Regions from separate parts of the Shewanella sp. MEBiC00475 genome, predicted to be linked through region 1. Evidence: predicted binding sites of a transcription regulator. Region 1 holds the regulator's gene; the other holds the start of a gene.
The links. The regulator FliA, encoded in region 1, starts transcription of late flagellar genes. The targets are predictions, from matches to a motif close to CTAAAGNTNNNNNNNNNNNNGCCGATA.

Region 1 (7,416 bases):
GTGATGCAAAACTTACTTAATGAAGGCGTATCGGTACGCGATTTACGCACCATAGTGCAGACATTGCTAGAATATGGCACTAAGAGTAATGATACTGAAGTGCTAACGGCTGCAGTGCGTATTGCGTTAAAACGTATGATTGTACAAGAAATCTCTGGTCCAGAGCTTGAAATCCCTGTCATTACATTGGCGCCAGAGTTGGAACAGATGTTGCATAAGTCTATGCAGGCTACCGGCGGTGAAGGACCTAATATTGAACCGGGCCTTGCAGAGCGTATGCAGCAGTCGTTATTAGATGCTGCTCAGAAGCAAGAAATGGTAGGGCAACCGGCCATTTTATTGACATCTGGCATGCTTAGGTCAACGCTGTCACGATTTGTTAAATACACTATTCCAAATTTACGAGTGATTTCTTATCAAGAAATACCAGACGAGAAGCAAATACGAATTGTTTCAGCTGTAGGTCAATAGTGATAATGTCAGTTTTTAGAGGTGCATAAGTGAAAATTAAACGATTTTTTGCCAAAGATATGCGCGCAGCATTGGCCCAAGTTAAAGAAACGCTAGGTTCTGACGCTGTCATTATGTCAAACAAGAAAGTCACTGGTGGGATAGAAATTGTCGCGGCGGTTGATTATGACGAACCTAAAGCCGCTATTGCGTCACAAGCGCCGACCAGCAGTTTTATGGATGTGAGTGAAGATAGAGTATCACTAGGTGCTAAACCTGCTGTGAAAGCTCAATCTAAAGTTAGCCCACCGCCAGCGGCTGATTCACTGCAAGCATTACTTGAAAAACAACATAACCGCATGACTCAGCAGATGTCAGTGCGCCAAGATGAGCCAGAATTACCTGAATGGGCTCGTCAATTAGAAGGTGCTAAGCCAGCTAAATCAGCTGCAACTTTTCAACCACAAACTACCGCGGAACATTCTAAGAAAGCCAATAAAAATCAATCTGCTGATATGGAAGAGTTGCGCGAAGAGATGGCTTCATTACGAAGCTTATTGACCCATCAAGTGTCTTCATTAATGAAGGATCAAAAAAAGCGCACCGACCCTGTTGGTGCCATGCTTGAAAGTAAATTGATTGCAGCTGAGTTTTCCCCTGCAGTAGCGGCTAAACTAGCCGGATTAAGCCAACATTACTCTCCAGCAGATTTAGTGAGAGCGTTACCACAAAGTTTAGCTAATCTACTTGATAATCAAGGTGATGACATTGTTAAACGTGGTGGCGTTGTGGCATTTGTTGGACCTACTGGTGTCGGTAAAACAACATCTTTAGCTAAAATCGCTGCGAGATTTGCTGCCCATCATGGCCCTGAACAAGTTGCATTAATTACCACTGACCATTATCGAATTGGTGCTTATGACCAATTAGCGACTTATGGGAAAATTATGGGTTGTCCAGTTAAGCAAGCAAATGATTTATCAGAATTAGAACAAATTCTTTATCAGTTTAGAAACCGGAAATTAGTGTTAATTGATACTGCCGGTATGGGACAACGTGACATGCGTCTGTATCAACAACTTGATAATTTGACAGCAAACAGTAGGATCCCTATTCGGAGTTACTTAGTATTATCTGCGACAGGTCAACGTCGCGTATTACAAGATGCGGTAGAGCACTTTAAGCGGATTCCATTATCTGGTGCTATTCTGACTAAATTAGACGAATCGATATCAATTGCAGGTGCATTGAGCGTATTGATTCAAAATGAGTTACCATTGAGTTATGTTACAAACGGTCAACGTGTTCCTGAAGACATGAAAGTGGCTGATACATTAGAATTAGCGAAGCAAGCATTAGCAGCATTAAACGAAAAAGAACAACAGACGTCACAAGACCCAGTGTGGTCTAATGACACAGCCTATGCATTTGAGTGAAAATATGACTCGGGATCAAGCAAGTGGTTTACGTATGATGAATCAACCAAATAACGATAAAGTAAAAGTAATTGCCGTATCCGGTGGTAAAGGCGGAGTGGGTAAAACCAGTGTGTCAATTAATACCGCGGTAGCGCTAGCTGAAAAGGGCAAACGTGTATTAGTGCTTGATGCCGATTTAGGTTTAGCTAATGTCGATGTCATGCTTGGGATACGTGCGGAGAAAAATTTATCTCATGTTTTGTCCGGTGATGCCGAATTAGATGACATCATCGTACGTGGACCTAAAGGTATTGGTATTGTTCCAGCTACGTCAGGTTCTCAAGCGATGGTTGAGTTAACACAAGCACAACATGCCGGTTTAATCCGTGCATTTAGTGAAATGCGTACTCAGTTCGATATTTTAATTGTAGATACTGCGGCTGGTATATCAGATATGGTGCTGAGTTTTTCTCGAGCGTCACAAGATGTATTAATCGTAGTATGTGATGAACCGACATCAATTACTGATGCCTATGCATTGATTAAAATTTTAAGCCGTGAACATGGTGTGTTCCACTTCAAAATTGTAGCAAATATGGTGCGAAGTCTACGAGAAGGTATGGAGTTATTTGCTAAACTAAGTAAAGTGACGGATAGATTCTTAGATGTCGCTTTAGAACTAGTGGCAACCGTTCCATTTGATGAAAATTTACGAAAATCTGTTCGTAAGCAAAAGTTAGTTGTTGAAGCGTATCCTAAATCACCTTCAGCTATTGCTTACCAAGGATTGGCTAATAAAATTATGACCTGGCCTGTACCACAACAGCCCGGTGGTCATTTAGAGTTCTTTGTTGAACGTCTTGTACAACGTAAACCGATACAAGAAGAAGGAACAACGAGTGAATAAAGCCGCTGCGTATACTCAGTTCGATAACAAAACGTCTATTGTTGAACAGTATGCACCGCTGGTAAAAAAAATTGCCCATCATATGCTGGCAAGATTACCAGCATCGGTGCAACTTGATGATTTATTACAAGCTGGGATGATGGGATTACTTGAAGCATCATCTAACTTTGATAACAGTAAAGGCGCTAAATTTGAAACCTTTGCGGGTATCAGAATTCGTGGCGCAATGATAGATGAAATTCGCCGTGGTGACTGGGTCCCACGTTCAGTACATCGAAATAATCGTCGTGTTGCCCAGGTAATTGATGAATTAGGGCAACAGCTTGGACGTGATGCTAATGACACTGAAATTGCTGAAAAACTTGATATGTCGCTCGATGAGTACCATCATATCTTAAATGATGTTTCTGTTGGTAAAATCATAGGCATAGAAGATCTTGGCGTTTCGCAAGATGTGTTAGTCACTGACAACGAACCGACAGATAAAACCTTTGACTCACTTGCTGAAGTGCAATTCCAATCTGCGCTGGTTGCAGCAATTAAAACATTACCAGAAAGAGATGCCTTAGTGTTGTCATTATATTATGACGAAGCATTAAATTTAAAAGAAATTGGTTTAATCCTTGAAGTTAGTGAATCGCGAGTAAGCCAGATATTAAGTCAGGCAATGCTCAGATTAAAAGCAAAACTCAAGCATTGGACACAAGAATAATAACTTATCTAGAGCAAATGAGTATCAGCTCACCGGAGGAAACCTTGGACAAGAATATGAAGATTCTCATTGTTGACGATTTTTCAACAATGAGGCGTATCATTAAGAACTTGTTGCGAGATTTGGGATTTAATAATACCCAAGAAGCAGATGATGGCTCAACAGCCCTACCTATGTTACAAAAAGGCGATTTTGATTTTGTAGTAACAGACTGGAACATGCCGGGAATGCAAGGTATCGATTTGCTTAGAGCGATTCGTGCCGATGATTCTTTAAAGCATTTACCTGTATTGATGGTAACCGCAGAAGCTAAGCGTGAACAGATTATTGCAGCAGCGCAAGCCGGTGTTAATGGTTACGTGGTAAAACCTTTCACCGCGGCGACGTTAAAAGAAAAGTTAGATAAAATCTTTGAACGACTCGCATAAGCAAGGATAAGTCATGCAGGCATCAATATCGGGGTTGATCACTCTCGAACAGGCCCAAGAACTTGTTGAGTTGCTTTCTTCTGGTCAGCAAAATAAAGCAGATGACGTTATCAGGGAGCTTGCAACACCATTGCAGCGCGAGCTTTTTGAAGAGGTCGGTAAGTTAACTCGACAACTCCATAGTGCATTAAGAGATTTTCAAGTAGATAACCGTTTATCTGAATTAGCGAATACCGAGATACCGGATGCTAAAGAAAGATTGAATTATGTTATCGATATGACAGAACAAGCTGCAAATAAAACCATGGACGCAGTTGAAGAATGTCTACCTTTGGCCGATACCATCATTAGTAATATACAATCTATGACGCCTATGTGGGATAAGCTAATGAGTCGTGATATTCAATTAGGTGAGTTTAAATCACTTTGTCATGATGTTCAGCAGTTTATGTCCCATAGCGAACATGATTCAAACCGTCTACGTGAGCTATTAAATCAAATTTTAATGGCACAAGACTTCCAAGACTTAACGGGTCAAATGATCCGCAGAGTGATAGATTTAGTTCGTGAAGTAGAAAGTAATTTGGTCTCAATGTTAACTGTGTTTGGAGATCATGTTACCGAATCATCGCCAGCTATAAACGATAATAAGATAGAAGCAGAAGGTCCCATCATGCATGCTGAATTACGTGAAGATGTTGTGACTGGTCAGGATGAAGTAGACGATCTGCTATCAAACCTCGGTTTCTAATTAGGAGTCAATTTAATGTCCTTTGATGTTGATGAAGAGATACTCCAGGACTTTTTAATTGAAGCTGGCGAGATTTTAGAGCTTCTACAAGAGCAGCTTGTTGCTCTTGAAAATAATCCTGATGACAGTGATTTACTTAATGCTATTTTCCGTGGATTTCACACTGTTAAGGGTGGCGCAGGCTTTTTAAGCCTAAAACCCATGGTTGATGTGTGTCACGAAGCTGAGAATACGTTCGACTTATTACGCACCGGAAAACGTGGCGTAAATGCAGAGTTAATGGATATTATTTTGCAAGCGGTCGACGCTATTAATACTATGTTTGCTCAAACTCAGCAGGGGCAAGAACAAGACTCTGCAGATTCTGAACTGCTCGCTAAACTCAAATTATTAAGTTCAGGCGCCCCTTTACCTTCAGAAATGACAGTTGAAGATCTTGAGCCAAGCGAACCAGAACACATCGAAGGTATCTCCTCTTCATCAGGTATATTGTCTGGTTCTGGTAGTATTGATGACATTGATGAGTCCGAATTTGAGGCATTACTTGATGCTTTACATGGTACTGGTAAAAGTCCAGTATCATCTCAAGCGGCTTTACAGCCTGCTGCAAGTAATAGCGACGAAATTACTGATGACGAATTTGAAGCATTACTAGATGAGTTACACGGTTCTGGTTCACTTTCACAAAAGTCTGATCCCCTTGTTTCACCTAAGCCGCCAGCAAGTACTCCGGTTGTTGAACCTCTAGTTGATTCAGATGAAATTACTGACGATGAGTTTGAACGCCTTTTAGATGAGTTGCATGGTAAAGCCGGTGCCCCAGCGGTTGCTAAAACGCAATCAGAACCTGTCACTGCTGCCAAAATAGAACCTAAGAAATCCGTAGTGACACCTGTTGCGAAGCCCGCGGCTGCAACGCCACCGGCGGTCACACCGAAAGTAGAACTGGTTAAAGATAAAGCTCCTGCGAAAGCACCTTCTGTTCCACAAGGCGAAACAACGGTTCGTGTAGATACAGCTCGTTTAGATGAAATCATGAATATGGTTGGTGAGTTAGTATTGGTACGTAATCGATTGGTTAGTTTAGGAATTAATCGTGAAGACGAGGAAATGTCTAAGGCCCTTGCAAATCTTGATTTAGTTACCGCTGATTTACAAGGCGCGGTAATGAAGACTCGCATGCAACCAATCAAGAAGGTATTTGGACGCTTCCCTCGTGTTGTTCGAGATATGGCGCGCACCCTAAATAAAGAAATTGATTTAATCATGATTGGTGAAGACACAGATCTTGATAAAAACCTGGTAGAAGCGTTAGCCGACCCTTTAGTTCACTTAGTTCGTAACTCGGTCGATCATGGTATCGAAATGCCGATTACGCGCGAAGCGAATGGTAAACCTCGGGCTGGTACCATTACCTTATCAGCTAGCCAAGAAGGTGACCACATCCTACTAAAAATTGAGGATGATGGTGCAGGGATGGATCCTGAGAAGTTAAAACAAATTGCAATAAATCGTGGTGTGTTAGATGAAGATGCCGCCTCGAGAATGACCGATAGCGAAGCTTATAACCTTATTTTTGCTCCTGGTTTTTCAACCAAGGTTGAAATTTCAGATATTTCAGGTCGTGGTGTAGGGATGGATGTGGTTAAAACCCGCATTAATCAACTTAATGGTACTGTTCATATAGACTCGATGAAAGGTAAGGGCACAATACTTGAAATTAAAGTGCCATTAACCTTGGCTATTATGCCGACATTAATGGTTGATGTTTCTAATCAAGTATTTGCACTGCCATTATCGAGCGTAAATGAAATCTTTAATTTAGATTTAAAAAATACCAATATTGTTGATGGCCAGCTGACGGTTATTTTCCGTAATAAAGCCGTACCACTCTTTTATTTAGAGCATTGGCTGCACAGTAAAAAGTCTACTTTTAAACATGGTGACAAAGAACGAGGCCATGTTGTGATTGTCCAGCTTGGTACCATGCAAATTGGTTTTGTTGTTGATGCGTTGATTGGCCAAGAAGAAGTGGTCATTAAACCGCTTGGTAGTATGTTGCAAGGTACACCTGGAATGGCTGGCGCGACAATTACATCTGATGGTGGTATTGCACTTATTTTAGATGTACCTGGGTTGCTAAAACATTATGCAAAGAGCAGAAAATAACAACAAAAGTTCCATTAATTAAGGACTTAAATGGCCATAAAAGTACTTGTTGTAGATGATTCCAGTTTTTTTCGACGTCGAGTCAGTGAGATTGTCAATCAAGATCCTGATCTCGAAGTCATTGCCGTTGCTGTTAATGGCAAAGAAGCTGTTGATATGGCTGCAAAGTTAAAGCCACAAGTCATTACGATGGATATTGAAATGCCTGTGATGGACGGTATAACTGCTGTCCGTGAAATCATGGCTAAGAATCCTACTCCAATTTTGATGTTTTCATCATTAACGCATGATGGCGCAAAAGCCACTCTCGATGCGTTAGAAGCCGGTGCATTAGATTTTTTGCCTAAACGTTTTGAAGATATTGCCACTAATAAAGATGATGCAATTTTTTTATTACAACAACGAATTAAAGCGTTAGGGCGACGTAGAATGTATCGTCCTAGTTCGTTAACGTCTACTTTTGTAAATGCACCTGAACCTCGTAGAACAACGATTGTCGATAAAGAAGCAAAGCTGTCTTCTCGCCCTCTAAGCAGTCGTTTGAATTCAACTACGGAAACTCGTTCAAGTATAGCGACTCC
Region 2 (7,416 bases), 650 kb from region 1:
TTTAGTTAAAGGTCGAACTTCGTTTCATCAAGCAACTTAACAGCGGCTTGATGATATTCAGCCAACTTATAAATAGGTAAACTGTCTGCTTTAAATTCGCCCCATGAAGCAACTAATTCAGACGGTGCAACATCAGCTTTAATCGGATATTCCATATTGACTTCAGCGTACATTTTTTGCGCCAAATCCGAAGTGAGAAACTCCATTAACTTAATCGCATTGCCTTTATGCGGTGCATATTTTGCTAATGCCATACCTGAAACATTAACATGAGCACCACGATTTTGCTGATTTGGGAAATTAATTTCAACAGCTTCTGCCCAACTTTTTTGGTTTTTATCCATCAGCATTTTGCCAAAGTAGTAGCTATTACCAATGGCAACATCACACATACCTTCTTTAACAGCTAACACTTGATCACGATCGTTACCTTGTGGCTTACGCGCTAGATTGGCTTTAACGCCTTCTAACCATGCTTTGGTTTTCGCTTCACCATCATGGGCAATCATCGACGCCACTAATGCGATATTGTAAGGGTGTTTACCGCTGCGAGTACAAATCTTGCCTTTGTATTCTGGTGAGGCTAAATCTTCATAATCAATATCAATTTTACCGCTGCGTTCTTTAGAAGAATACACATTACGTACCCGCATTGTCAGCGCATACCAATCATCGTGTTGTGAACGATATTGGGCTGGAATATTGTCGTCGATGACGCTACTTTCAACTGGAGATACAAGATCTTTATCAACCAACTCCATTAAACGGGAGAAGTCAGATGTCAGTACTACATCAGCAGGAGATAAGCGACCTTCACGCACCATACGTTCTGCGATACCGTCTTTAGCAAATACCACATTAACGTCGACACCACTCTGTGCAGTAAACTTCTCTAAAATTGGCTCAATAAGAAAAGCCTGACGATAAGAATAAACCGTTAATGCATCAGCAGCATAGACTGAAGAAGTCACACTCGCTAAACCTAAAAATGCGACACTTTTTAACAATTTCATTAATTAACGCTCCCTAATTAAAACAATTTAGTCAACAAAACCCAATTGATATTGATAATGGTTATCAATTGCAACAGGATAAGTGATCAAATCAAAAGGAGCAAGTGTTGTTTCTATATCACGCTGGATATCAGCTAGGTTAAAAATGACACAAATATATTATCCGTCATAGTGACAGATGAGAAGAATAGCGATTAAATTAATATTAATTAATATGTTACCAGTATTTTTCTACTGTAATTTGCCCTGGAGCCCGTCGAAGGTTTTTAGCCAATCCTTTATCAATCAAGGCCGTTTGAGCATCTGTGATCATTCCTGGATTACCACAAATCATCATCTGAGAGTGCTCAGCATTAATTTCTAACCCGGCTTTTTGCTCAATAAGCCCACTGCTAATGCCATCAGGAATACGACACGATAAACCATCGGGATAATCTTCTCGGGTGACAATCGGAATAAACACGAACTGTTGAGGATATTTCTTAACAAATTGCTTTATTGTCTCTAAATAGGCTAAATCTTCTGCTAGCCTTACACCATAAACAAGTACGACTTTTTCAAAGCGCTGCCAAGGTACATCTGTCGCTAACATTGAGATAAAAGGACCAACAGCGGTACCCGTCGCCAAAAACCATAAGTGCTTACCTTGTAATGCACCGTGAGGCACTTCCTCTAAGGTCATAAAACCAGCCGCTTTCGATGACACTTCGATATTGTCGCCAGGCTTTAATGCTTTGAGATCTGGTGATAACTGTCCATCTTCTACTGCCACAGCAAGTACTTCTACATAATCCGTACTGGGTGGATTAACAAGCGAATAGGCGCGGGCAACACGTTTATCATCACGCATTTGACTGAGTTTAATAAACTGACCAGCGATAAAAGGTTCGATATCGGCTTTGATGCGCAACGAGAATAATTTATCATTCCAATCAATACGTTCAATCACCTTTCCCGTTGTCCACATAATCACAGTCCTTATCAATGAAAGCCAATCTTCATCATAAGAGACTAAGTGGCTTGAGTCACGCTTTGTGATTCATCTTTAGTTGAATGGTCTTGCTTGAATTGTGCTAATCCGTCCTGTATTAGCTCATACGTTTTATCTACATTTGCGGCTATATCACCCTCTAATACTTTTAAACCAGACAATATGTCACTGGCTTCTTTAAAGCCTTGACCAATAGCGTCGCCAATTTTTACCACAAAACTGTCTACTTGCTCATCGAGCCCCATAGATTGATTTTGTTGCTGATGCATTGAGAAAAACTTTGTTGCAAAGCTCAAAATACGATCCGCAGTTGCCTCTGGCGAATAATCTACACCGCTATCAATGCTTTTTTGGACTGAGTCTTCCCCCAACGTTGGTGCAAGTTCTTCATTAATGGCTTCAATAGCGGCGCGATAAAGTAATGCCATAGATTTGTTACCTGCGGCAATACTCACTTCTTCTTGAGCAGCAAGAATCGTGTTGTTCATCATTTGACGACTGAGTTGATTGGCAGAAACCTTGGTTGATGAATTTACCGCTGAGTTGTTATTTTCAGCCGCTTGATTTGACGACGTCGAAATGCCGACTGAAACATCTTTACTGTCCCTTGTATTGCTCGTCGTTATTGAAGTGGTATTTTTAATGTCCATAATAATATCTCATTTGGAATGACCGATAGCTTAATTATCGACCAACAAATGAATATCTGTAGTCACAAATGACAAATAAACAATTTAAATGATCACAACTAAGAAATTACAGCTTTACTTAAGTGTATGACAATCGTTTGATAGCAAGGCCAAAATTTTAACGATATAGTAATTGTCTATTTGATATAGAGAACATTACTAGCAAATAGGATTGATCAGTCATTATCATTAGTACTAAATCATTAATATCGAATTCTATTTAAGGACAATATTATGCCGCAACAACATTGGTTTATGTGGGGAATGGATATTTTTTCCGGTCTTTTTTTAGTGTTATTTTGGTTATTACTCATCGCGGTAATTTACATGTTTATTGCTGATAAACTACAAACCAAACAAGCCATTCGCCACAACTACCCTGTTATCGGTCGTTTTAGATATCTATTCGAAAAACAAGGTGAATTTTTTAGACAATACTTTTTTGCTCAAGACAGGGAAGAGCTACCTTTCAATCGCGCTGAACGTAGTTGGGTTTATCGTGCGGCTAAAAATGTTGACCGTACTATCGCGTTTGGTTCAACTCAAGTATTGGATAAACCGGGCGCTGTAATGTTCATGAACTCAGCATTTCCTGTCAGCGACCATGAAAAACATAACACCACAGCGGTAACCATTGGACCAAACTGCCAACAGCCATACACTACCGATAAAATTTGCCACATTTCAGCAATGAGTTTTGGGGCTTTGTCTCGTCCAGCGGTGACAGCATTATCTCATGGCGCCGCAAAAGCAGGTTGTTGGCTCAATACTGGCGAAGGTGGATTAAGTCCTTATCACCTTAAAGGTCATTGTGATTTAGTCTTTCAGATAGGTACTGCTAAATACGGTGTCCGTAACGAGCAAGGCCATTTAGATCCGCAAAAGCTCAGCGACATGGCGGCGCATCAAGAAGTCAAAATGTTTGAAATTAAGTTAAGCCAAGGTGCGAAACCCGGTAAAGGCGGTATTTTACCCGCCATCAAAGTCACCGAAGAAATTGCAGCCATTCGCGGGATCCCTGTCGGACAAGACTCAATTAGTCCTAATGGCCATATTGAACTACACAATGTTGCTGACATCGTCGATATGATAAATCAAGTAAGAGATATCACCGGAAAACCAACAGGCATTAAGGCTGTATTGGGTGATATGTCTTGGGTAACTGATTTCCTGGAAGAAATTGAACGTCGCGGCATTGAGCATGCACCGGACTTTTTTACACTAGACAGTTCAGATGGTGGTACCGGCGCAGCACCACAAGCCCTAATGGACAATGTAGGCTTACCATTAAGACAAAGCTTACCGCTACTGGTTGACTTATTGAATGAACGCGGCTTTAAGCAACGCATTAAAATTATCGCCACAGGTAAAATGATCATGCCATCATATGTCGCATGGGCTTTGGCCACTGGTGCTGACTTTATCGCTTCAGCTCGTGGAAATATGTTTGCTTTAGGCTGTATTCAATCTTTGCAATGCAATAAAGATACTTGCCCAACGGGAATTACAACTCACAATACACGGCTACAATACGGTTTAGATCCTAAAGATAAATCAGCACGAGTCGCAAACTACAATCACTTTTTGCATTACGATTTAAACATGATCGCACATTCATGCGGCGTTACAGATCCAAGATATTTAACTCGCCACCATGCTCGTATAGTCGAATCATCTGGTGTAGCAGTAACCTTAGATAAGCATTATCGCCACATGCAATAAAAAAACGGACGAACGTTCAATAAAAAATTAGAGCGGGTCATTAGATTGCCGAAAATTAATATAAGGTGTAGAATATAGTTGATATGGATCACATTAAAAGGCCTTAGTGTGATTTTGAATAGGCGCCAATCCAGAGGATTTCGTGTTGAATATAAAAACCGCTGCCGTAAACATAAATACGCAAAGCTTAAGTTTAAGTTGCAAAAACTGTAATCGAATGACAGAAATCGAAGGCGAATTAGTGTGTTTTGAACAAGGCAAAATTAAGCGTTTAACACTGGATCCTTCTCCAGCTGCACTGATCAAAATGGTGTGTATTGCTTGGCAGAAAAAATAATCTATCTTAACTAGCAATAGTATCCATCATTTAAGTATCCACTCATTATATCCCAATCAACTCCCTCATTTTTGAAATGGTAAATAAACCTAATATCAGCGATGAATAACTTATTATCATGAATTAATAAGGGTTTGATGACATCAATTCATCTGCATCTTTATGAGTATAAATCGGCATACCTGCATAAATTGATTGGATAGACAGAGTTGGACTAGAAAAGTGTGTCTTGCGCGTCATCATTTCGTTTAATAATGCTCTTATCAAGCTCGCTGCTGATTGCCTTAGCTAAAGTAACACCTCGAGTTGTTACTCTTAAACCTGCACACAAATCGTTATATACGATTTTAATTGCATCATCAGACATATTACGTGTTTTTAGCATGGCCATAATAGCATGCCAATCAGTAGTCACTTGATGTCGGGTGCCTTCTAGCGCCGCAATTAACGAAATATTATGCACAAGTTACCTCCTGACACGATTTAGTCCCTTCATAAGATCCAATTGGTTGATAAATAGAGCTATCTCATAAAAATAACCCGCAAGCACAACTATAGATTAACTGCGTTGATCATCATCGTCAAAAAATTTGTTCGTAATAAATGTAACAAGACAGTTTCTATACAATTTAGCAGTATAAGCAGTTCAATTAACAAGCTCTTTTACTATAATCGAGATAGACTATTCCTACTTAACATGTTGGTGTTAACAGCCTGTATTATAACTACGCAACCTTATGGTCAAGTGATAGCTAATGATAAATACCAACAACCGTATGGTACGCAACAGCATCCCAAGATTCACTTGTCGAATTATAAATTATAGTTACTCACTAAGCCTTTTTTCATTTTGAATATGCCAAAGCCGGGCATAAAGACCTTGTTGAGCTAACAAACTACTATGTGTACCATGCTCGACAATCTTACCTTTACTCAATACTACTATTTGGTCAGCATCAATAATGGTCGATAAACGATGAGCAACAACTAAGCTTGTAAGCCCTTTAGCTGCATCCCGTAATGCGTTTAAAATCGCTTGCTCAGAACGTGAGTCTAACGACGATGTTGCTTCATCAAATACTAAAATAGGTGCCCCTTTTAATACCGCTCGAGCGATAGCAACACGTTGTTTTTCACCACCAGAAAGTTTTAATCCCCGCTCACCCACTTTGGTATTACCTTTATCAGGTAAAGACTCAATAAAATCACTCAAATGCGCTAATTTAGCTGCAGCAAAAACCTCTTCTTCAGTGGCTTCTGGACGACCATATCGAATATTTTCATAAATGGAATTGTTAAATAACACGGTATCTTGTGGCACGATAGCGATAGCTCTTCGCAAGGCCTGCTGACTAAAGTCACGAACATCAATACCATCAATAGTGATAGCTCCATGGTCAACATCATAAAAGCGAAATAGCAACTTAATAATAGTTGATTTACCTGCACCACTGTCACCTACAACAGCAATTTTTTTCCCTGCTGGCACTTCAAAATTAACACTATTTAGAATAATTCGTTGATCATATTGAAAGCTTACATCTGTGAATTTTATCGCTCCAATAGTTGGGCTTTTCTCAATTGCACCAACTTGGTCTAACACTTGAGGTTGTTTGCCTAAAATATCAAACATACGCTCAATATTGGCTAATGCACCACGGATCTCTCGATACACAAAACCTAAAAAATTAAGTGGCATAAACAACTGCATCATAAATGCATTAATTAATACGAAGTCACCAATCGTCATTGAACCTTGACTCACTTCATATGCTGCAAGAGCCATCATCGCGGTCATAGCCACAGCAATAATGACTGCTTGGCCACCATTTAGCGCAAATAATGATAAGCGATTTTTTCGTTTCGCAACTTCCCATTGTTCTAAAGCTTCGTCATATCGTTGTGATTCAAATTGTTCATTATTAAAATACTTTACAGTTTCATAATTTAATAGACTATCAACGGATCGCGTATTCGCCAGCGAATCCGCTCTGGCTGCATCACGTACATAACCCGTACGCCACTCCGTCGCGATAATAGAATAACCAATATATGCTATAACAGAAAATAACGTAATTAACGCAAAAATCACCCCATAGTTATAAAAGAAAATACCAATAACTAAAGCGATTTCCAGTAATGTCGGCACTATATTAAACACCATGAAGCGCATTAAAAAACTCACGCCACTAGTACCTCGTTCAATATCTCTAGATAAACCGCCAGTACGGCGATCTAAATGAAAATCAAGATCGAGTCGATGTAAATGTTCAAAAACAGCCCGCCCAAGGCGACGAATAGCACGCTCAGTAACCCTACCAAATAAGGTATCACGTACTTCACCAATAATGACATTCAACAAACGCACCGCCCCATAGGCCAATACTAATCCTATGGGGACAGCAACAAGCTGTGTAGCAGATTGTTTATCAAGAGAATCAACCAAATCTTTTAAGATAAATGGAAGTCCTACACTGGCAATTTTAGCAATAATCAAACAAACCATTGCCAAAAACACACGTCCTTTAAACTCTAATAAATATGGCCATAGTAATCGCAATACATGCCAATTTAGTTTCCCTACCGGGCCTTCAAAATACGCAGAAGGTCTCATCTATACTCCAATTAATTACCGCCGTTATAGGCAGTCTATGACGCTCTAAC

Region 2: the regulator FliA is predicted to act here: its motif matches at 2,690-2,716, upstream of FCN25_RS13545 (DUF5610 domain-containing protein).

What each region holds. Positions count from the first base shown of each region.
Region 1 is NZ_CP039928.1:3,678,011-3,685,426, forward strand. It holds gene flhA (flagellar biosynthesis protein FlhA) at 1-471, shown strand, start outside; gene flhF (flagellar biosynthesis protein FlhF) at 501-1,886, shown strand; gene FCN25_RS16445 (MinD/ParA family protein) at 1,891-2,775, shown strand; gene FCN25_RS16450 (RNA polymerase sigma factor FliA) at 2,768-3,487, shown strand; gene cheY (chemotaxis response regulator CheY) at 3,532-3,915, shown strand; gene FCN25_RS16460 (protein phosphatase CheZ) at 3,929-4,666, shown strand; gene FCN25_RS16465 (chemotaxis protein CheA) at 4,682-6,835, shown strand; gene FCN25_RS16470 (chemotaxis response regulator protein-glutamate methylesterase) at 6,866-7,416, shown strand, end outside.
Region 2 is NZ_CP039928.1:3,024,899-3,032,314, reverse strand. It holds gene FCN25_RS13555 (extracellular solute-binding protein) at 6-1,013, opposite strand; gene FCN25_RS13550 (ferredoxin--NADP reductase) at 1,231-1,980, opposite strand; gene FCN25_RS13545 (DUF5610 domain-containing protein) at 2,025-2,654, opposite strand; gene FCN25_RS13540 (FMN-binding glutamate synthase family protein) at 2,928-4,415, shown strand; gene FCN25_RS13535 (hypothetical protein) at 4,567-4,752, shown strand; gene FCN25_RS13530 (hypothetical protein) at 4,967-5,215, opposite strand; gene FCN25_RS13525 (ABC transporter ATP-binding protein/permease) at 5,579-7,366, opposite strand.